4 regions of the Geodermatophilus sp. SYSU D00079 genome follow, and region 3 is predicted to be linked to each of the others. Evidence: riboswitches for the same ligand, from Rfam matches in the RefSeq annotation. Region 3 holds a riboswitch; each other region holds the start of a gene.
The links. Region 3 has a riboswitch for cyclic di-AMP ahead of ACI79E_RS10535 (C40 family peptidase). Riboswitches for the same ligand answer to the same signal wherever they lie in the genome.

Region 1 (5,163 bases), on a different contig from region 3:
CATCACGGCGACCGCGACCAGCGCCACCGCGGCGCCCTGCAGGAAGCCCAGGCCCATGTTCCCCGGCGCGTGCTCCCGCAGCAGCAGCCCCGTGGCGATGACGAGCGCCACCATCGCGAGGACGGCGGCGAGCGCCAGCGCCGTCTGCGTGCCGGTGCGTCGGTCAGTCGACATGGAAGATCTCCTCGACGGTGCGGTGGAAGTGGCGGGCGATGGCGATGGCCAGGGGGAGCGAGGGGTCGTAGCGGCCGGTCTCGATGGAGTTGACCGTCTGCCGCGAGACCTCCAGCGCCGAGGCCAGCTCCCGCTGGGAGAGCCCAGCAGCCAGCCGCAGCGCACGGACGTCGTTCTGCACGGACACCTCGGGCGGGTCAAGTGTGCTTGTCACGACAAGCGTGCTTGACATCCCGGCCCGGTGTCAAGCGTCCTTGACCGGCGGAGGGGTGTGCAGGGGTGCGAGCCCCTGACCGCCCCCGGTTGGCGCACACGCGGCGGACGGCCTGGACAGCCGCGCCGGGCCGGTGCTAGGACGGACCCGTCCTGTCGCCCGCGAACGGTGCCACCGCGAGCGCGAGAGGAGGTCGAGGCCGGCGTCGGGTGACGATCCCTGCAGCGCTGAGAGGCGATGGCCTTGAGGAGACACCGCACGGCGATCCCGGTGGTCGCGGCAGCAGCGATGACCGTGGTCGTACTCGCGCCGGCGGCCGCGGCCGGAACGGTGCCCGTCGTCACCACGACGTGTCCGAAGACGCTCACCGTCGCCACGTTCGAGCCGGGAGAAGAGGTGTCGGGCAACGCCACCGTGACCTCACGGGACGGTGCGGACCGGCTGAACCGCGGCGAGGGCCTCTTCCTCCTGGAGGAGGGGACGTCGAGGCCGTTCACCCTGGCGGTGCACCTGGGCGCCCAGAGCGACGTGAGCCAGACCTTCTCCTTCACCGCGTCGGGGACCTCGCTGAGCGCCTGCCTGCTCGCGACGGCTCACGGTGGTGGTGAGGAGAACGTCGGCACCGTGTGGACGAACGTGACGCCCTAGGACCAGGGCCGTCCCGGGCGGGTCCGCGGGGGAGCGTGACGAGGCCCGCCGGGCGGAGGCGCCGACCTGGGGGCCTGACCGGTGGGGCGGGTGGGGCTCGAACCCACGACCCAGGGATTATGAGTCCCGTGCTCTGACCGGCTGAGCTACCGCCCCGGTGGTGCCCAGCCTGCCAGATGGGCGCCCGGGCCCGGCGTCGCCGTCAGGACGGGCCGCGGATCGCCTCGACCGCCGTCATCGCCTGCTCGCGCAGGGCTGCGGAGACCGGGGCGGAGCCCGCGACCTCGGCGGCCGCGGCCTGGCCCCGCTCGCTCACCACGTAGGCCATGAAGTCGGCGACGAGCTCGGCGGTCTGCTCGTCCTCGTACTCGACGCAGCCCACGTGGTAGCTGACCAGCACGATCGGGTACTGGCCGCTGCCGGTCGTCGTCCGTGCCAGCTCGAGGGCGAAGTCGTACTCGCCGCGCCCCGTCAGGGTGGTGGAGGCCTCGACCACGGCCGCTGCGGCCTCGGCCGTCGGCGCCACGAACTCCCCGCCGACGCCGATCCGCGCCACCCCCAGGTCGCCGGCCTGGGAGAGGTCGGCGTAGCCGATGGTGCCCTGGCCGCCGGCCACCGCCGCCACGACGCCGGAGTTGCCCTGTGCGGCCTCCCCGCCCGCGACCGGCCACTCGCCGTCCGGTTCGTGCGGCCACGCCCCGCCGCCGGCGGCGGCCAGGTACTCGGTGAAGTTCTGCGTCGTGCCCGACTCGTCGCTGCGGTGCACCGCCGTGATCGGCGTGGCGGGCAACGGCACGCCGGGGTTGTCCGCGGCGATCGCCGGGTCGTCCCACCGGGAGACCGTGCCGGCGAAGACGGCGGCCAGCGTGGTGGGGGAGAGGTCGAGCCCGTCGACGCCGGGGACGTTGTGGACGACGGCGATCGGGGCGATGTAGTTCGGCAGTTCGAAGACCCCCGCCGCCCCGCACCGCTCCCCGGCCTGCGACAGCTCGTCGTCGTCCAGTGGGGCGTCGGAGCCGGCGAAGTCGATGCCGCCGGCGAGGAACTGCTCCCGGCCGCCCCCGGAGCCGACCGGGTCGTAGTCGACGGTCACGCCCGGCTGCACCCGCGTGTACCCCGCCGTCCACCCCTGCATGGCGGCCTGCTGGCTGCTGGCCCCGGCACCCACGAGGGAGCCCGAGAGGTCCCCCGTCGCGCCGTCGCCGCCGCGCTCGTTGGGGGGCACGTAGTTCGCGATCGCCACCACGGCGCCGACCACGGCCGCCGCGCCGACCGCGGCGGCCACCTTGCTCCGGGCAGACACGGGCGCCTTCCCCTCCCGGCCCGGGCGCCGGCCGCCGGGCGTCGCCGCCGACCCTAGGGTGTCGGTCCCGTCGGGGCGGATCGGCCAGAAGTGGGCGACATCTCATCCGCGACGCCGGGCGACGGGGCGGGGGAGGCGTGGGGCGCCGGTCCGCCGGACGAGCGGAGGACGTCGGCGCAGGTCGCCATGGGGAATCCGTGAGGCGAGGCGCCCCCCGCGACCATCACCACTCCGCGGTTGCACAGTGACGCGCCGTAGCGGGAGGTCACCCCTCCGGGCAAGGAGGCGCACCGGAGGTGTTACTCGATCGTGACCGCACGGGGTCACCCGTAGTAGTTTTCCCGACGGCCCAGCCGGCATCCGCTCCTCGACACACGAGGGCACCGGCCGGGCCCCGCCGAACCGCCGACGTCCCTCAGGGGCCGCGGCGGACCGGGGACCCACCGTTCCACTGGGGTGAGTCCTGCCTGCGCAGGGGGCGCAGGCGGGTAGGGCGCCGTCCGGCCCGAACCCGTCAGCTAACTCGGTAGGCGGTCGCGAGGATGGGAGAACCGTCGCCTTGGCGACCTTGCACCACCTGAGGACCCTGCCTGCGCGCGGGGGGTCGGCCCGCCGGCTGCTGCGCGCGCCCCGCCGGGCCGTCGTCGTCGCCGCCGTGGTCGGCGGACTGCTCGCCGGCACCCCCGCCGCGCTCGCCGCGCCCGCCGTCACCGGGACCTCCGAGCAGGAGGGCCTGGCCGCCGAGGTCGCCCGCATCGAGCAACTGGTCACCGCCGCCGAGGAGAAGCTGCAGCGGATGACCGTCGAGGCCGAGGCCGCCGCCGACGCCGCCCTGGTCGCCCGCGCCGAGCTGGCCACGGCCCAGGCGCAGGCCGACGCCACCGCCGCCGAGCTGGCCACCGCCCAGGCCGACGTCGCCACCGCCGAGGACGACGTCGCCACGCTGGGCCGCGAGGCGTACATGGGCGCCGACAACCGCTACGGCGACATCGAGCTCATCCTCGACGCCGAGAGCCCCACCGAGCTGCTCCAGCAGGCCGCGACGATGGACGTCCTCGGTGCCCAGCGTGCCGCGCGGCTGACCGAGTTCCTGGCCGTCGAGCAGCGGGTCGAGGAGGCCGACCGGGCCGCGCGGGCCGCGGTCACCCGGCTCGACGAGGCAGCCCGCGCCGCCGACGAGGCCGAGGCGGCCGCCACCGCCCACCTCGCCGAGGCCCAGGCCGAGTACGACGCCGTCGCCGCGGAGAAGGCGGCGCTCGACGCGCAGTACCGCGCCGCGGGTGAGCGGCTGCTGGCCTCGCAGGGTGCGGCCGACCCCGCCGCCGCCTTCGACGCCCGGCTCGACGCCCGCGCCCAGGGCACGGCCGCGCTGCCGACCGCCGGCCGGCTCACCTCCTGCTACGGCGCCCGCTGGGGCACCATGCACCAGGGCATCGACATCGCCGCCCCCATCGGCACGCCGATCTACGTGCCGGAGGACGGCGTCGTCCTCCAGGCCGGTCCGGCCAGCGGCTTCGGCCTGGCCGTGTACGTGCAGCACGCCGACGGGCAGATCACCCTCTACGGCCACGTGAACGCGTTCTCCGTCACCGCCGGGCAGGTGGTCACCGCGGGCCAGCAGATCGCCGAGGTCGGCAACCGCGGCCAGTCCACCGGGCCGCACCTGCACTTCGAGGTGCACCAGGGCGGCCTCTACGCCGACCGGGTCAACCCGATGCCGTGGCTGGCCCAGCACGGCATCAGCCTCGGTGGCGGGTGCTGACCTGAGCTGACCCCACGACGGCCCCCAGCCCCGGCGGTCGGGAACCGTCGTGCTCTCAGCGGCGGCCCCGCAGCCGGCCGAGCAGGCCGCCGACGCCGCCCAGGGTCTGCGCGGCCAGTTGCAGGATCGGCCCGCCGGGGATGCCCGGCGCGACCTGCACGACCGGCGCCAGTGCCAGCAGGCCGCCGAGCTCGTGCACCCGCAGCCGCCGCCGGGCCAGGGCCGCCACGGGGTTGACCCGTCCGGAGGCGGCCTCGAGCAGCAGGTCCGCCGGGGCCTCCACGGCGGTGCCCCGGGGCGATCCGGGGGCCACCCGCCGCACCGTCCAGCCGGTGGGGTCGGCGGTGAACGCCCAGCCCCCCTCCGGCGTCGCCAGGGTCGCCCCGCCGGTGATGCCGACGGACGCGGACAGGGCGCCGGTGACGTCGGCCAGGGCCGCGAGGCCGGCCTGCAGCACCGGGCCGGGCACCGGCGGGGCGCCGCACGCGGCCAGGTCCAGGCCGTGCACGGCCAGCTCGTACGCCTGCCCGAGGACGACGCTGAGCAGGGGCAGCGTGCCCACGACCGCGACCGCCGGTGCGGTGTCCAGCTCGACGGGCTCCTCGGCCAGGTAGCGGGCGGTGGCGTCCCGGTTGCGGCGCAGCGCGGCCAGCACCTCCTCCCGTGTCGCGTCCCGGTGGGCGGCGGTGACCCGCGCGTTGGTCGCATCCACCTCCGGCGGGGTCCCCGCGCCCCCCGCCCGCGCGGACGCCACGAGGTCCGCGAGCGCCGCGTGGTCGGCCCAGCAGCCGAGGTGGACGCAGATCTCGTGGGCCCGCCACCCGGGCAGCCGGGAGGACCGGTCGAGGTCCACCGCCTCGGCCTGGGCGAGGAAGGCGTCCCACGCCGGCAGGACCAGCCCGGCGACCTCGTCCCGCCCCGCGTCGGCCATCCCCTGGGATCGCAGCATGGCCCGGCCGGTACCCCGGGGGTCCCGCCCGGTACGCCTCGCCGCGCGCGGCCGTCTTGTCCGCCGGGCCCGGTCCCCGTCAGCCTGGGGCCATGACACGCAGCGGCACGACC
Region 2 (5,163 bases), on a different contig from region 3:
CTCGCCGCCGCCCCAGTCCTCCGGGGCGGCGAAGACGCCGGTCGGGACGGCGACCGCGCGCAGGTAGGCGAACAGCGGGCGCATCGCGTGCTCGATCACCAGCGAGTGGCGCGCGGTGCCGGCGGTGGCCCCGAGCAGCACCGGCTTCCCGGTCAGCGACTCCTTGTCCAGGACGTCGACGAACGTCTTGAACAGGCCGCTGTAGGACCCGGAGAACACCGGGGTCACCGCGATCAGCCCGTCGGCGCCGACGACGGTGTCGACCGCCGACTGCAGCGACGCGTCGGCGAACCCGGTGACCAGGCGGTCGGCGAGGTCCCGGGCGAGGGGACGCAGCTCCACCACCTCGACCGTGGCGTCCTCACCGCGGGCCCGGAGGGCGGCGACGGTCGCGGCGGTGAGCCGGTCGGCCAGCAGCCGGGTGGACGACGGCGTCGACAGCCCCGCGCTGACGACCGCGAGGGTGCGGGTGGTCACCGGACCGGCACCTCCTCGGCGGTGCGCCCGGTGACGTCGTCGCCGGCGGCGTGCACGGTGCTGTCCACCGCCCCGCCGCGGGCGGCGACGAGGGAGGCGTGGGTCGGGGCGTCGGGCACGTGCGCGGGCTTGAGGGCGGCGAACTCGCGGCGCAGCACCGGCACGACCTCCTCGCCCAGGATGTCCAGCTGCTCGAGCACCGTCTTCAGCGGCAGGCCGGCGTGGTCGACGAGGAACAGCTGGCGCTGGTAGTCGCCGACGTAGTCGCGGAAGCCGAGGGTGCGCTCGATGACCTGCTGCGGGGAGCCGACGGTCAGCGGCGTCTCGCGGCTGAAGTCCTCCAGCGACGGGCCGTGCCCGTAGACGGGGGCGTTGTCGAAGTAGGGCCGGAACTCGGCGACGGCGTCCTGGCTGTTGCGGCGCATGAACACCTGCCCGCCGAGACCGACGATCGCCTGGTCGGCCGAGCCGTGGCCGTGGTGCTCGTAGCGCTGGCGGTAGAACTCGACCATCCGCTGGGTGTGCTGCGGCGGCCAGAAGATGTGGTTGTGGAAGAAGCCGTCGCCGTAGTACGCGGCCTGCTCGGCGATCTGCGGCGAGCGGATCGAGCCGTGCCAGACGAACGGCGCGACGCCGTCCAGCGGCCGGGGGGTGGAGGTGAAGCCCTGCAGCGGGGTGCGGTACTGCCCCGACCAGTTGACCACCTCGGTGTCCCACAGCTTGCGCAGCAGCGCGTAGTTCTCCACGGCCAGCGGGATGCCGTCGCGGATGTCCTTGCCGAACCAGGGGTAGACCGGGCCGGTGTTGCCGCGGCCCATCATCAGGTCCACCCGGCCGCCGGCCAGGTGCTGCAGCATCGCGTAGTCCTCGGCGATCTTCACCGGGTCGTTGGTGGTGATCAGCGTGGTCGCCGTCGACAGCTGCAGCGTCGAGGTCTGCGCGGCGATGTAGGCCAGCGTGGTGGTGGGGGAGGACGAGAAGAACGGCGGGTTGTGGTGCTCGCCCAGGGCGAAGACGTCGAGCCCGACCTCCTCGGCCTTCTTCGCGATGGCCACGACCGCCTGGATCCGCTCCGCCTCGCTGGGCGTGCGGCCGGTCGTGGGGTCGGTCGTGATGTCGCTGACCGAGAAGATCCCGAACTGCATCTCGTGCTCCAAGTGGTTGAGAGCGCAACTACTGCTGCGTGCAACAGTTTCGCCCGGCCCGTATTCCGGGTCCGCGGACACTCTCCCGCGACGAGGGTCACGGGACCCATGTGGCTCCTGGGATTGTCACGGGACGGTAACGGCCCCTACGGTGGGTGCGTCCGGTCGGTCGTGCGTCCCCATCCGGGGAGCCTGGCCGGACGCCGCCGAGTCGTGTCCGCGCACCGCGGACGTGAGCCGGGGACCCACCGCAGCACCGGGGTGAATCCTGCTCCCGAGCAGGTAGGGCACCTTCCCGCCCGAACCCGTCAGCTAACTCGGTAGGCGGCCATGGAAGGAACGGAGAGCATCCGCATGCCTCGCCCACGGGCCCTCCCGGCCCGCAGGGATCCCGGGCCACGCGCACCTCGCGCCTCTTCCTCGGTCCGCTGATCTCACCTCCCCCGTGACCGGCCGCGCGCGTCCCTGACCGCCGCCGGACCCCCTCCCGTAGACCGCTGCGCCCCGGGCTGCCCTCCGTAGGAGTCGGCCGGCCCGCGTGCGCCCTCGCGCCCCGGAGCACCCCCCTCGATGAACGACCGCACCACGCAGTCCCCCGCGCTCGACGCCACCACCCCCGCCGTCGACGCCGCCACCCCCGACACCACTCCCGCCCGCCGCCGGGTGCGCCTGCCGGCCCAGGGTCGCCGTCCGGCGTTCTTCCTGGCCGCCGCCGCGGCCGGCGCGATCGTGGTCAACGTCCTGGCCACCGGCGCGCCCGACGCCGAGGCCACCGCCACGCCGACGGAGTCGGTCAGCGTGGCCGAGCAGCTGGGCATCACCGCCGACACCGCGGCCGCGGCCACCCCGGACGCCGCCGACCTGGCCCCGCTGCAGGAGCTCGCCGCCTCCCGCAGCGAGCGCGAGGCCGCCGCGGCCAGCGCCGCCCAGGCCCAGGCCGCGGCCGACCAGGCCGAGCTGGACCGCCAGGCCGCCGAGCGCGAGGCCGCCGAGCGCGCCGCGGCCGAGGCCGCCGCCGCCGAGCAGGCCGCCCGCGAGGCCGCCGAGCGCGAGGCCGCCGAGCGTCAGGCCGCCGCCGCTGCGGCCGCCGCTGCGCCGGCCGCCGCCCCGGCACCGAGCAGCGGTGGCTCCGCGGCGCCGCGTGGCTCCTTCAAGGAGTACGCGATGTCCAAGGTCGGCAGCGCCCAGCAGTTCAGCTGCCTGGAGAACCTGTGGGGCAAGGAGAGCGGCTGGAACCCCAACGCGCAGAACCCCACCAGCACCGCCTACGGCATCCCGCAGTTCCTGAACTCCACCTGGGCCGGCACCGGGATCGCCAAGACCTCCGACGGCTACCGCCAGATCGACGCCGGGCTCATCTACATCGAGAACCGCTACGGCAGCCCCTGCGGTGCGTGGGCGCACTCGCAGGCCAACAACTGGTACTGATCGAGCGGTGCTGGATCGAGGGGCCGTCCCGGCAGGGGCGGCCCCTCGAGTCGTTCCCGGGGCCGGTGTGGGACGGTCGGGCGGTGCCGTTGGCGAGCGAGGAGGGGGCGCGCGTGGACCCGGACGTCGTGGCCACCGGGCGGTCGGCGTGAGGGTCGTCCCGTCCGGCTTCGTCCGCGCCCACACCCAGGTCCGGCGGCCGTCGTCGGTCCCCGAGGTCCGGCTGCACGTGGCCGACGACGTCGTCGCCCTCTGGGAGGCCATGGAGGCCCAGAACGGCGGCGCCGGGGAGGCGCCGCCGTTCTGGGCCGCGGCGTGGCCGGGTGGTCAGGCGCTGGCCCGCTTCGTGCTGGACCGGCCCGAGGTGGTCGCGGGGCGGGCGGTGCTCGACCTCGGCGCCGGCAGCGGCCTGGTCGCCCTCGCCGCCCGGCTGGCCGGGGCCCGGTGGGTGCTGGCCAGCGACGTCGACGAGTTCAGCCGCACCGCGGTCGGCGTCAACGCCGGGCTCAACGGCATCGACGGGGTGAGCGTGACCGGCGACGTCCTGGGCCGCGACCTGCAGGGCATCGACGTCGTCCTGGCGGGGGACGTCTGCTACGACCGGGAGATGACCGAGCGGGTGCTGCCGTTCCTCGACCGCGCCCGCGCCCGCGGCGTCGAGGTGTACGTCGGCGACCCGGGGCGGCCCTACCTGCCGCACGACCGGTTGACCGCCGCCGCGGTCTACGAGATCCCCGAGACCGAGGGCCCCGGACTGCGGCGGACGACGGTCTGGCGGCTGCCGTGAGCAGCGTGGCCCCCGACCGCGGGCGCCGTGCCCGCCGGCCCTCCGGCGACGACCGGGAGCGGGCGATCCTGGCCACCGCCGAGGCGCTGCTGGCCGAGCGCCCGCTGGCGGAGATCTCCGTCGACGACCTCGCCCGCGGCGCCGGGATCTCCCGGCCGACCTTCTACTTCTACTTCGCCTCCAAGGACGCCGTCGTCCTCGCGCTGCTGGACCGGGTGGTCGCCGAGGCCCACGAGCTGCGCGCCGCGGCGCTGGCCGGCGCCTCCGACGACGTGCGGGCGAACTGGCGGGCGGCGCTGGTCGCCGTCCGCGACACCTTCCGTGCGCACCGGGCACTGACCGCGGCCGCGACCCAGCTGCTGGCCGCCAGCGCCGAGGTGCGGGAGCTGTGGTTGCAGGTGATGGAGGGGTTCGTGGCGGAGACCGCCGCGGCGATCGAGGCCGAGCGGGCGCGCGGTGCGGCGCCCGGCGGCCCGGCGGCCCGCGACCTCGCCACCGCGCTGAACTGGATGAACGAGCGGGTCATCCAGGGCACCCTCGCCGGCCAGCAGCCGGCCGTGGGGGAGGACGACCTCATCGACGTGCTGCTCACCGTCTGGCTGCGCACCATCTACGGCACCGACGATCCGACGCGCCGTTGACGCACTCGACACCGTGTCGAGTACCGTGGTGCAGGTCACCGGCCGAGCCAGGGGGAACGCCATGACCGCACCCACCGAGCACGTGGACGTGCTGATCGTCGGCGCCGGGCTCTCCGGCATCGGCGCCGCCTGCCACCTCCAGCGTGAGTGCCCCGACCGCAGCTACGCCGTCCTCGAGGCGCGCGAGGCCATCGGCGGCACCTGGGACCTGTTCCGCTACCCGGGCGTGCGGTCGGACTCCGACATGTTCACCCTCGGCTACTCGTTCAAGCCGTGGACGCAGGCGCGGGCCATCGCCGACGGCGAGTCGATCCGCCGCTACGTGCAGGAGACCGCGCGCGAGCACGGCGTCGACCGGCACATCCGGTTCGGCTCCCGCGTGGTGGCCGCCGAGTGGTCGACCGAGGACGCGCGCTGGACGGTGACCGTGCAGCGCACCGGCACCGACGAGACCGTGCGGCTGACCTGCTCGTGGCTGTCGGTCTGCTCCGGCTACTACCGCTACGACGAGGGGTACCGCCCGCGCTTCCCCGGCGAGGAGCGCTTCCGCGGCCGGATCGTGCACCCGCAGCACTGGCCCGCGGACCTCGACCACGCCGGCAAGCGGGTCGTCGTCATCGGCAGCGGCGCCACGGCGGTCACCCTCGTCCCCTCGATGGCGCGAACCGCCGCGCACGTGACGATG
Region 3 (5,163 bases):
GTCGAGCACGCCCATGCCCACGCCCGCCCGGGCCAGCGCCCGCAGCGCCTCCGGTGCCCCCAGCTGCGGCGGCAACAGGTCGCCGAGCCGGTCGCTCAGCTCCCGGACGGTCTCCGGCGAGCTGAGCAGCGCGGTCAGGCGGAAGGCCACCAGCAGCAGCGGCACCACGGCGATGCCCGCGTAGAAGGTCAGCCCCGCGGCGATCAGCGCGAGGTCCCGGCCGCGCAGCTGCCGTTCCGCGCTGCGGAGCAGGGACGACGCCTCCCGCCGCAGCCGGGACGCCGTCCAGCGGCGGGTCAGGGCCGGTCCAGCAGGGCGCGGGCCGCGGCGTAGCCCCCCAGGCCGCTGACCGCCCCGCCGCGGACCGTGCCCCCGGAGGAGGCGGCGACCACCCGCGGGTGCGCGGTCGCGACGCCCCAGGTGCCCACCTCGTCGGGGGTCGCGGCCACCGGCCAGGCCAGGTCGCCGTGGAAGATGTGGCCGCCGGGCATCGCCAGGGACTCCTCGACGTCCAGCGGGGACGCCGCCTGCAGGCAGATCTCGCCGTCGCCGTCGCGGGCCAGGCAGTCCAGCAGCGGCTCGGCCAGGTGCGCGTCGAGCTGGTCGACGACCCGCCGCACCGCCTCCCGGCGGGTGCCGACCGGGTCGCTGCGGAACAGCGCCGCCGGCGTGTGCAGGCCGAACAGGGTGAGCGTCTGGTAGCCCGCCGCCCGCTCGGCCGGCCCCAGGATCGAGGGGTCGGACAGCGAGTGGCAGTACACCTCGAACGGGATGACGTCGGGCAGCAGCCCCGCGGCGGCCTGCGCGTGGGCCGCGTCGAGCTGGCCCGCGGCCTCGTCGACGTGGAAGGTGCCGGCGAAGGCGACGGCGGGGTCCACGCCCGAGCGCAGGCGGGGCAGCCGCGCCAGCACCATGTTGACCTTGAGCTGGGCCCCGTCGGCGGTGGGTCGGGGTGCTGCGCCGGTCAGCCGGTCGAGCACCGCGGGCGCGGCGCCGCCGACCACGTACCCGGCGTCCACCGCCCGTTCGACGCCGTCGTCGTCGGTCCAGTGCACGGTGACGCCGTCGGCGCCCGGCTCCAGCGCGGTCACCGTGGCGCGGGTGACCAGCTCGGCGCCGGCTCCGCGGGCGGCCGCGGCCATGGCGCCGGTGACCGCACCCATGCCGCCCACCGGCACCCGCCAGCGCCCCGTGCCGTTGCCGACCACGTGGTAGAGGAAGCAGCGGCCGGCCGGTGAGGCGGCGTCGTGCACGTCGGCGAACGTGCCGATGAGCCCGTCTGTGAGCGCCACCCCGCGGACCACGTCGGAGTGCAGCTCGTCGGCGACGAGGTCGGCGAGGGGCCGGGCCTGCAGGTCCTCCCACAGCCGCCGGTCGCACAGCCGGCCGGCCAGCTCCCGGGGGGACAGCAGCGGCTCGGTGAGGGTGGGGGCGAGGTCCTCGGCCAGCGTGGCCACCCGTGCGTAGAAGCGCTGCCAGCCGGCCAGCTCGGCGTCGGACCCCGTCAGCGCGCGGAACGAGGCCGCCGTGGCCGGCCCCTCGTCCCGCTCCACCAGCAGGCCGGCCCCGCCCGGGACGGCGGTGTAGGAGGCCACCGCGCGGTCGGCGAGGGTGACCTCCAGGCCGAGGTCGGCGACGATCCGGTCGGGCAGGAGGCTGACCAGGTACGAGTAGGCCGACAGCCGGACGTCGACGCCGGGGAACACCTGCTCGCTGACCGCGGCGCCGCCGACCCGCTCCCGGCGCTCGAGCACCAGTACCGACCAGCCGGCCCGGGCCAGGTAGGCCGCGGCCACGAGCCCGTTGTGCCCGCCCCCGACGACGACGGCGTCGTACGCACCCCGTCCGTCCGGTGTCACCGTCCCCTCCCGCGGGGTGCTGCGCTCCTCGCTGCCGTGCTCGCGCCCGGGTGGGCCGAGGCGGGTGCCGGCACCGGTCAGCTGCCCTCGCCGGGAGCGTCCTCGCTCTCCTCGCAACCCTGTCCGGGTGCCTGCTCCGCGGTGCCGCAGTCCTGCTCGTTGCGGTTGACGTCGGTGTTCCCGCCGGTCTCGGTGCTGCTGCACCCGGCGAGCACCCCGACGAGGAGGAGGGCGGCCAGGGGTCGTCTGAGGTCCATGCGCTGCACGTGCTCGCGCGGACCGCTCGCCAAACCCCACCCGTCCCACCGGACCCACGCGTCCCGCCCGCGCGGCGGGTTGAGTCGAGAGTCCACCAAATCACATCCGGGTAATTGTCACGGCAGCGTCACGGCCCTTACGGTGTGTGCGTCCGGCGGGGCGCTCCGTCACCAACCTGGGTGACACTCCGCGGACGCCGTCGAACCGGCGCCCTCCTCCCGGGGGTGGCCGGACCGGGGACCCACCGCACCACTGGGGTGGAGCGCGCACGGCCCCGTGGCCGGACGCGCCGGGCGCCTTCCCGCCCGAACCCGTCAGCTGACCCGGTAGGCGGCCGTGGAAGAAACGGAGTGCCGCCGCACCATGGCGTCCCCTCGCACCGCCCGCCGCGCTGCCGTCGTCCTGGCCGTCGCCGGCGCCCTCGGTCTCACCCTCGGGCCGTCCTCGGCCGGCGCGGAGGAACCGGCCACCGCGCAGGAGGCCGCCGCCCTGGTCGCCGCCCGCGGGCACGAGCTCGAGGTCGTCACCGAGGACTTCAACGAGGCGCGCGAGGCGCTCGCCGCCCAGCAGGCCACGGCCCAGGCCGCCGCCGCGGCGGTGGCCGAGGCCAGGGGCGCGGCGACCGCGGCCCAGCAGCAGGTCCGGGGCATCGCCCGCAGCGCATTCACCGGCGACAGCATGGGTTCGCTCCAGGCGCTGATGACCAGCGACTCCGCCGACGAGTTCGTCAACCGGGTCACGCTGCTGGAGACCGTCGCGGGGCACCAGAACGGGCTGCTGGACCAGGCCGTGGCCGCCGGCGAGGTCGCCGCGCAGGCCCAGGCGGTGGCCGACGCCGCGGCGGTCGAGGCCCAGGCCCAGTACGACGCCGTGGCCGCCCAGCAGGCCGACCTGCAGGCGCAGATCAACGCCTACCAGGCCGACTACGCCCGGCTGTCGGCCGACGAGCGGCGGGCGGCCCTCGAGGCGGCCGCGACCGCCCACGGCGGCGGGGCCGAGCGGGCCAGCCGCGCCGAGCGCTCGGCGCCGGCCCCGGCCGCCGCGCCGGTGGTGGCCGGCAGCGGGGCCGTGCAGGCCGCGATCGACGCGGCGATGGCCCAGCGCGGCAAGCCCTACGTCTGGGCCGCGGCGGGGCCTGGCTCCTTCGACTGCTCGGGGCTGGTCCAGTACGCGTTCAAGGCCGCCGGCATCAGCCTGCCGCACTCCAGCCGCTCGCAGTCGGCCATGGGCACCCAGGTGTCCCGCGCCGAGGCCCGCCCCGGTGACCTGGTCGCGTTCTACAGCCCGGTCAGCCACATCGGCATCTACCTCGGCAACGGCCAGATGGTGCACGCGCCGACCTCCGGCGACGTCGTGAAGGTCGCCAGCGTCGATGCCATGGGCGCCACGCCGCGGTTCAACCGCATCGCCGGCTGACCTCCTGCAGCAGTCCCCACACGAACCGGGCCCGGACCCCGCCGGGCAGCTCCACCTCCCAGCGGGTCACCACGCCGGGGTCGACGCTGCGCGCCCCCGGCAGGCCCACCACGTCGTCGAGCACGTGCTGCCACACCAGCAACCGGGTCGCGGACGCCGGCGGCACCGGTGAGCCCGGCGCCCGCGCCAGGTGCTCCGCGAGCACCGACCCGCCCGGGCCGGACAGCACCTCCCAGTACAGATGTGGCCACAACGGCACCGGCCAGCGGCGGACCTGGACGTCGAGGTCGCCGAACCGGCGGTCCTCCAGCTCCTCCGGCGGGCCCAGGACGGCGGTGCGCAGCGCCAGCCCCCGGGGAGCCCGCGGCGAGTGCTGCAGCGCCTGCCAGCGGGTGTGCGCGGCGTGCGCCTCGGCTCGGGTGGCCCCCAGCCGGGGCAGCGCCTCGGCGACCAGGTCGGGACGCAGGTCGGCCATCCGCCGCAGCAGCACGAGGCAGAACTCCCGCCGCGCCAGTCCCCGCACGGGCGCCGACCCTGCCAGCACCCGGCCGTGCCGGTCCCACCGGCCACCGCCGTCCTCGACCGGGAGACACTGCCGTCCACGCGGGACGTCCGCCGGCCCGAGGAGCTCGGGCCGGTCCACAGCCCCCGCGGTCGGCGCCCCCCCGCGGGGGGCGGCGTACCCCGGGTCGGGCATCGGGGAGGATGGGGGGCGATGAACGCCCGCGCCGTCGCCCTCGTCTTCCGTGCCGTCGCCCTCGCCGAGGCCTGTTCCTGGGTGGGCCTGCTGTTCGGCATGTTCGTGAAGTGGGTGCTCGCCTCCTCCGAGCGGGGCGTGCAGATCTTCGGCCCCATCCACGGCGGCATCTTCGTGGCCTACGTGCTGGTCACGCTCCTGGCGGCGCGCGTGCTCCGGTGGAACGCGCCGACCACGGTGTTCGCGCTCGCCGCGTCGGTGCCGCCGCTGGCCACCCTGTGGTTCGACCGCTGGGCGACCCGCACCGAGCGGCTGCCCCTGCCCGAGCCCGTCCCGACCTCCTGACGACGGCCCCCCCGGCCCGCGTCTAGGTTCGCGGACGTGCCCGAACCGGTCCTGCCCTCCACCGCCCGCACCCTCCTCGCCCGCGTCGCGCGGGTACAGCGCGACGGGCGGGCGCCCAGCCTGGTCGCCGGGGTCGTCCGGGACGACGGGCTGGCCTGGTCGGCCGGGCGCGGCGACGTCCCGGAGCCGCACACCGACGTGCAGTACCGGCTGGGGTCGATCAGCAAGACCGTGACTGCCGTCGCGGTGCTGCGGCTGCGCGACGAGGGCCGGCTGTCGCTCGACGACCCGCTGGAGCTGCACGTGCCGGGGACGCCGGTGGGGGAGCGCACCGTCGGCCAGCTGCTCGCCCACCTCGGAGGCGCCGCCGCGGAGAGCCCGGGCGGCTGGTGGGAGCGCACACCCGGCGGGTCGCTGGAGGAGCTCGGGCTGGCCGAGGAGCACGCCGTCCTGGGCGCCGCGCGCCGGTTCCACTACTCCAACCTCGGCTTCGGGCTGCTCGGTGAGCTGGTGGCCCGGCTGCGGGGGCGCCCGTGGGACGACGTCGTCCACGACGAGGTGCTGGCCCCGCTGGGCATGACCCGCACG
Region 4 (5,163 bases), on a different contig from region 3:
GGTCAGTGCCAGCGCGGGCGCCAAGGTGCTCAAGGACATCCGGCCTTGGCTCCGATTGAAGTGTGACGAGGCAGACATCGCCCTGGAGTGGTGGACCAAGCGCCCCGTTCCCCAACGCGGCCCTGGAGGCCGCTATCTTCCGTTCACAGCAGAACAGCGGGCATTCGATGCTGCGGCAGAAGAGCGGTTGAAGGCCGCAAAGAGCAAGAACGCGCCCGACGCGGTCGGGAGGCTGACACGTGACGGTCTCGACGTCATGGCACTCGAGCACGGCCGGCGACAGGTGTCCGACGCCACGGGTGTGTGAGAGCTGCGGGCTCAGGTCCAGGTACCGCGGGGACCAGGACCTGGTCCCCGCGGAGCGGCCAGTGACGGCAGCGACGCCGGCGTCAGCCGGTCCAGCCGCCGCCGGCCAGCCAGGTCGGTAGGTCGCGCAGCCCGGGTGCCAGGGCGCGCGTGGCCGCGACGTCGGCCTGGTAGGCGGGCAGCTGCGCGAACCAGGCGAACATCGCGCGGGAGTCCTCGTCGAGACCGTCCAGCGGCAGCGCCTCGTAGCGGCCCGGCCGCCCGGCCCGCTCGCCGAACGCCGCGGCGACCTGCTCGCCGGTCCGCTCGTCCCCGCCGATCTCGATGCTGCCGCCGGGCACGCGGGAGGGGTCGACCAGCACGGCGGCGGTGACCGCGCCGATGTCGGCGACGGCGATCATCTGCAGCGGCACCCCGGCCGGCAGCGGCATCCGGACGACGACCTCGGCGGGGTCGGCCGCCACCATCCACGGCAGGTTCTCCATGAAGAAGACCGGCCGGACGATCGTGGCGGGCAGGCCGAGGGAGGCGATGTGCTCCTCGACGCGGCGCTTGCTCTCGAAGTGCGGGATGCCGGTGGACCGCTCCGCACCGCCGACGGAGTTGAACACCAGGTGCTCGACACCGGCGTCGGCGGCCGCGTCGGCCAGCGCGATCCCCTGGGCGACCTCCGCCTCCGGGCCGCCGGCGCCGAACGGGGTGGTCATCGCGAACACCCGCTGCGCGCCGCGGAACGCCGTCCGCAGGCTGTCGGGGTCCCGGAGGTCGGCGCGCACGAGCTCGGCGCCGCGACCGGCGAGGTCCTGCGCCTTCGCCGGGTCACGGACCAGCGCGCGGACCCGGGCGCCGGCGTCCAGCAGCCCGCGGGCGACGGCACCACCCTGCTGCCCGGTGGCTCCGACGACGGCGATCAGGGGTCCGGGCACGCTGCGCTCCTCCAGACGGGGACGGGTCCCCCTAGGGTGCCCGACCATGGCGGATCGGCAGCTCAGGACGGTTCTGGAGGGCGGCGGGTTCTTCGAGGGCCCGCGCTGGCACGAGGGCACCTGGTGGGTGTCGGACTTCTACCGCCGCACGGTGAGCCGGGTGGCTCCCGACGGCGCGGAGACGGTCGTGGTCGAGGTGGAGCAGCAGCCGTCCGGGCTGGGCTGGCTGCCCGACGGCTCGCTGGTGGTCGTGTCGATGAAGGACCGCCGCGTCCTCCGGTACGCCGACGGGTCGCTGCGCACCCACGCCGACCTGGCCGAGCACTGCGGCGGGCACCTCAACGACATGGTGGTGGACGCGCGGGGGAACGTGTTCGTCGGCGACTTCGGCTTCGACCTGATGGGCGGCGGTGCCGCGGCGACCGCGTCGCTCAAGCGGATCGCCCCCGACGGCACGGTCGGCGTGGCCGCCGGGGGGCTGCAGTTCCCGAACGGCTCGGTGATCACCCCGGACGGCGGCACGCTGGTCGTCGGCGAGACCCTGGGGAACCGGTACACCGCGTTCGACCTGGGCGCCGACGGGTCGCTGACCAACCGGCGGGTGTGGGCCTCCCTCGGCCCCGAGGTCACCGGGACGACGGTCGACGAGGTGCTGGGCCAGCTCGTGGTCGCGCCCGACGGGTGCGCGCTGGACGCCGAGGGCCGCATCTGGGCCGCCGACGCGGTGGGCGGCCGGGTGGTGCGCGTGGCCGAGGGCGGGCAGGTGGTCGACGAAATAGCCGCGCCGTCCGGGCTCGGGGTGTACGCCTGCATGCTCGGCGGGGACGGCGGCCGCACGCTGCTCATGTGCTGCGCGCCGGACTTCTACGAGCACAACCGCGCGCCGGTGCGCGAGGCGGTGCTGCTGGCGACCGAGGTCGACGTCCCCCACGCCGGCCGACCGTAGGTCAGCTCCCGGTGGCGCCGGGCGGCGGCTCGGCCGGGCGCGGCTGCCCGTCGCTGCCGGGGACGCTGGGGTGCGCGGTCCCCATGGTGCCGCCCTGCGCCGCGCGCGGTTCCTCCTGCTCCGACGGCGGGCCGACGAGGTCGTGCTCCTCGCGCTCGCCGGGGTTGCCGCCGGTGGCCTCGTTCGCGCCCCCGTAGGGGCGGCCGGTCATGTTGCCCTCGGTCATCTCCGGACCTCCTGTGCTGGGTCCGGGCTGGGTACCCGGTGCGGGTGGCGCTCACGCGGGCGCGAGCACGCGGACCGGGGCGCCGGCGGTGCGCAGCGCCGGTCAGGGCAGGCGGCAGCGGCCCCGGCCCGGGCGTCCGGGTGGGGCCGCTGCCGAGCGGGAGGTCAGTGGACGGGGCCCCGGCCGTAGCCCTTGCCGCCGCCGCGCTTCTTGTTCTGCTCGCCCATCTTGGCGATGAACTCCTTGATCTTGGCCTGGTTCTGCGGCTTGCGGGCCTCCTGGATGACCTTCGCCGCGAGCCCCGACGCCACGAGCTTCCGGATCATGCCGGCCATGTGGTTCCTCCTCGGTTCGGTTGCACCAGATCGTGCCCGCCCAACGGCCCGGCCAACCACCGAGGTTCCCGTGGCGCTGTGCTCGGAGTCCACCACGGTGAGTCAGGAAACCCCGCGCGTGAGCAATCTGTCCGTCACCGCGCTGACCTGCACGGTCGTCCGGCGCAAGGGACCTTGGTCCCCGGTGTCCGTCGTGGTCGCGACGGCGTGTCGCCCGTGTGGCGGACTGTCCGCTGCACGGACGGCGGACCGTCGAGTCCGCACCTAGCGTCCTCCGCGGTCCTGACGGGCCCCTCGTCGCCGAACCCGTGGTGACACCCGTCGGACCCCGCCGAACCGGTGCGCGGCTCCAGCCGCGGCCGGACCGGGGACCCACCGCAGCACTGGGGTGAAGCACGGCCTGGGCCGTGCCGGGCGACCTCCCGTCCGAACCCGACAGCTAACCCGGTAGGCGGACGGATGGAACAGGAGAACCGTCGTCGATGACGACTGCCCGCACGTCCTCAGCCCGTCGCACCATCCGTGGGATCGCGGTCGCCGCGATCGCCGGTGCCGGGATCGCCCTCACGCCCGCGACGGCCTCGGCCGCGCCCGACGTCGTCGCCGCGCCCGCGGCGGCTGCCAGCCCGGCGGCGCAGACCGCCGTCAACACCGCGCTCGCCCAGGTGGGCGACCCCTACCGGTACGGCGCCACCGGCCCCAACGCCTTCGACTGCTCGGGGCTGACGACGTTCGCCTACCGCGCCGCCGGCATCGAGATCCCGCGCACGTCGCGGGCGCAGGCCGGTGCCGGCGTGCCGGTCTCCCGGGACGCCCTGCAGCCCGGTGACCTGGTGTTCTTCTACAGCCCCGTCTCCCACGTCGGGATGTACATCGGCAACGGGCAGATGGTGCACGCCTCCACCGCCGGCCAGCCGGTGAAGGTCGTGAACCTGGACCACATGCCCAGTTACAACACCGCCCGCCGCATCGCCTGACCCTCGGCTGCCGGTGTCCTGCCTAGTGGCGGCAGGGCACCGGCGGCTGGTCGGCCGGCTGCAGCGAGAAGACCGAGCCGGCGTCGCGCGGCCAGGAGCGCAGGAACAGCAGCCCGAGCCGGGTGTGCAGGAACGCCTCGGCCCCCGCCTCGCGGACCAGCGCCGCGAGGTGGCCGGTGTCGTGGTTGCGGTGCCGCCGCAGCTCGTCGTCGGCGGCCAGGGTGACGACGTCCCCGACGGCGCCCATGACGACGACCGGCTGCCAGTGGTCGTCGTCGGCCTGCGCCAGCTGGACGTGCGCCGGGTGCGGGGCGTGGCCGCGGGCCAGGCGGGCGCAGGGGGTGGAGGCCTCGACGCGGCTCGGGCCCGGGTGCGACTCGGGGTGGTCGGACACTGGCTCCCCCTGGTTCCGTGCGCCGCGCGAGCGGCGGACCGTCAGCGAACCACCCCGGTGCCCCGCTCGCCGGGCTGCCCAACACCCGGGACGGCGAAGTCGCCCGTGCGGGTGGGTGGCCGGCCGCGGCGGTGACGGACGGCGACGGTTCCCGCCGCGGCTACGGGACCCGCACGAAGTCGCGGCCGGTCCAGTGCCACCGCACGGTGATCGGGATCGACGGGCCGTCGGCGCGGTTGTCCTCCGGCGCGTAGGCGCGCATCCCGGCGACGACGTCGCCGTCCCGGACCGACAGCGCGGTCGGGTCGTAGAGCGGCGCGAGGACCGTCGTCTCCCGCAGCGTGCGCGGGCTGGGCAGCAGCCCGATCCGCTCCCCGTCGGCGGCGAGGACCTGGACCTCCTCGACGATCCCGTTGGAGGGCTGCGGGGAGCACTGCAGCAGCACGACCGTGTCCGGCTCGCCGTCCCCGTCGACGTCCCCGCCGGCGGTCGCCTGCAGCCAGACGTCGTAGTACTCGTAGTAGGGGCTGCGGCTGGCGTCGGCGGGCACGCGCGCGGTGCCGCCGTCGAGGTCCGCCGCGAAGCCACCCGGGACGATCCCGTCGCAGGTGACGCGGTACGTGGCGTCGTGCCAGTCGCGCACCGGTTCCGGGGAGGGCCCCGCTGCGGCGCCGCTGCCGCCGGCGGCGGCGCAGCCGGCCAGCAGGCACGCCGCCAGGCCGGTCGGGACCCCCGGCCGCCCCGGCGCGGTCCACGGCATCGGCGATCACCTCGGCTGCGGAGGGCGGGGAGCTCCCTCCGGGAACCGAGGGTCCCACGATGCGGCCGTCACCGGTGGCTCTCTGCGAGCGGTCCCCCGGCGGGGATCCGGGGCAGGCTGTGACCCGTGGACGTCCCGCGCTGGCCCCGTCCCACGGGCACGGGCCCGGTCGTGGCGCTCGGCAAGCTGGTGGCCGACCAGGTGCTGGAGCTGTCCGCACCGCTGGTGGCCGGCGGGCAGCAGCGGGTGGTGCGGACGACGTCCGCGGGCGGCGCCCCGGCCAACGTGACGGC

Region 1: it holds a riboswitch for cyclic di-AMP, as region 3 does, so the genes downstream of both, ACI79E_RS17655 (M23 family metallopeptidase) here and ACI79E_RS10535 (C40 family peptidase) in region 3, are expected to answer to the same signal.
Region 2: it holds a riboswitch for cyclic di-AMP, as region 3 does, so the genes downstream of both, ACI79E_RS18935 (aggregation-promoting factor C-terminal-like domain-containing protein) here and ACI79E_RS10535 (C40 family peptidase) in region 3, are expected to answer to the same signal.
Region 4: it holds a riboswitch for cyclic di-AMP, as region 3 does, so the genes downstream of both, ACI79E_RS15160 (C40 family peptidase) here and ACI79E_RS10535 (C40 family peptidase) in region 3, are expected to answer to the same signal.

Annotation. Positions count from the first base shown of each region.
Region 1 is NZ_JBJGZS010000024.1:59,190-64,352, reverse strand. Features, by position in the region: gene ACI79E_RS17680 (hypothetical protein) at 1-174, opposite strand, end outside; gene ACI79E_RS17675 (helix-turn-helix transcriptional regulator) at 164-388, opposite strand; gene ACI79E_RS17670 (hypothetical protein) at 677-1,036, shown strand; tRNA gene ACI79E_RS17665 (tRNA-Ile) at 1,119-1,192, opposite strand; gene pstS (phosphate ABC transporter substrate-binding protein PstS) at 1,239-2,339, opposite strand; cyclic di-AMP (ydaO/yuaA leader) riboswitch at 2,735-2,883, shown strand; gene ACI79E_RS17655 (M23 family metallopeptidase) at 2,899-4,101, shown strand; gene ACI79E_RS17650 (maleylpyruvate isomerase family mycothiol-dependent enzyme) at 4,157-5,050, opposite strand; gene ACI79E_RS17645 (hypothetical protein) at 5,143-5,163, shown strand, end outside.
Region 2 is NZ_JBJGZS010000028.1:23,249-28,411, reverse strand. Features, by position in the region: gene ACI79E_RS18945 (FMN reductase) at 1-477, opposite strand, end outside; gene ACI79E_RS18940 (LLM class flavin-dependent oxidoreductase) at 474-1,622, opposite strand; cyclic di-AMP (ydaO/yuaA leader) riboswitch at 1,817-1,964, shown strand; gene ACI79E_RS18935 (aggregation-promoting factor C-terminal-like domain-containing protein) at 2,193-3,050, shown strand; gene ACI79E_RS18930 (class I SAM-dependent methyltransferase) at 3,199-3,837, shown strand; gene ACI79E_RS18925 (TetR/AcrR family transcriptional regulator) at 3,834-4,478, shown strand; gene ACI79E_RS18920 (flavin-containing monooxygenase) at 4,540-5,163, shown strand, end outside.
Region 3 is NZ_JBJGZS010000010.1:38,136-43,298, forward strand. Features, by position in the region: partial or broken gene ACI79E_RS10520 (YhjD/YihY/BrkB family envelope integrity protein) at 1-300, opposite strand, end outside; gene ACI79E_RS10525 (phytoene desaturase family protein) at 297-1,859, opposite strand; gene ACI79E_RS10530 (hypothetical protein) at 1,937-2,116, opposite strand; cyclic di-AMP (ydaO/yuaA leader) riboswitch at 2,316-2,465, shown strand; gene ACI79E_RS10535 (C40 family peptidase) at 2,481-3,533, shown strand; gene ACI79E_RS10540 (hypothetical protein) at 3,514-4,056, opposite strand; gene ACI79E_RS10545 (DUF3817 domain-containing protein) at 4,249-4,575, shown strand; gene ACI79E_RS10550 (serine hydrolase domain-containing protein) at 4,612-5,163, shown strand, end outside.
Region 4 is NZ_JBJGZS010000018.1:54,373-59,535, reverse strand. Features, by position in the region: gene ACI79E_RS15185 (hypothetical protein) at 1-307, shown strand, start outside; gene ACI79E_RS15180 (NmrA/HSCARG family protein) at 390-1,232, opposite strand; gene ACI79E_RS15175 (SMP-30/gluconolactonase/LRE family protein) at 1,279-2,178, shown strand; gene ACI79E_RS15170 (hypothetical protein) at 2,180-2,404, opposite strand; gene ACI79E_RS15165 (hypothetical protein) at 2,569-2,739, opposite strand; cyclic di-AMP (ydaO/yuaA leader) riboswitch at 3,059-3,206, shown strand; gene ACI79E_RS15160 (C40 family peptidase) at 3,222-3,716, shown strand; gene ACI79E_RS15155 (hypothetical protein) at 3,739-4,110, opposite strand; gene ACI79E_RS15150 (hypothetical protein) at 4,271-4,870, opposite strand; gene ACI79E_RS15145 (carbohydrate kinase family protein) at 4,997-5,163, shown strand, end outside.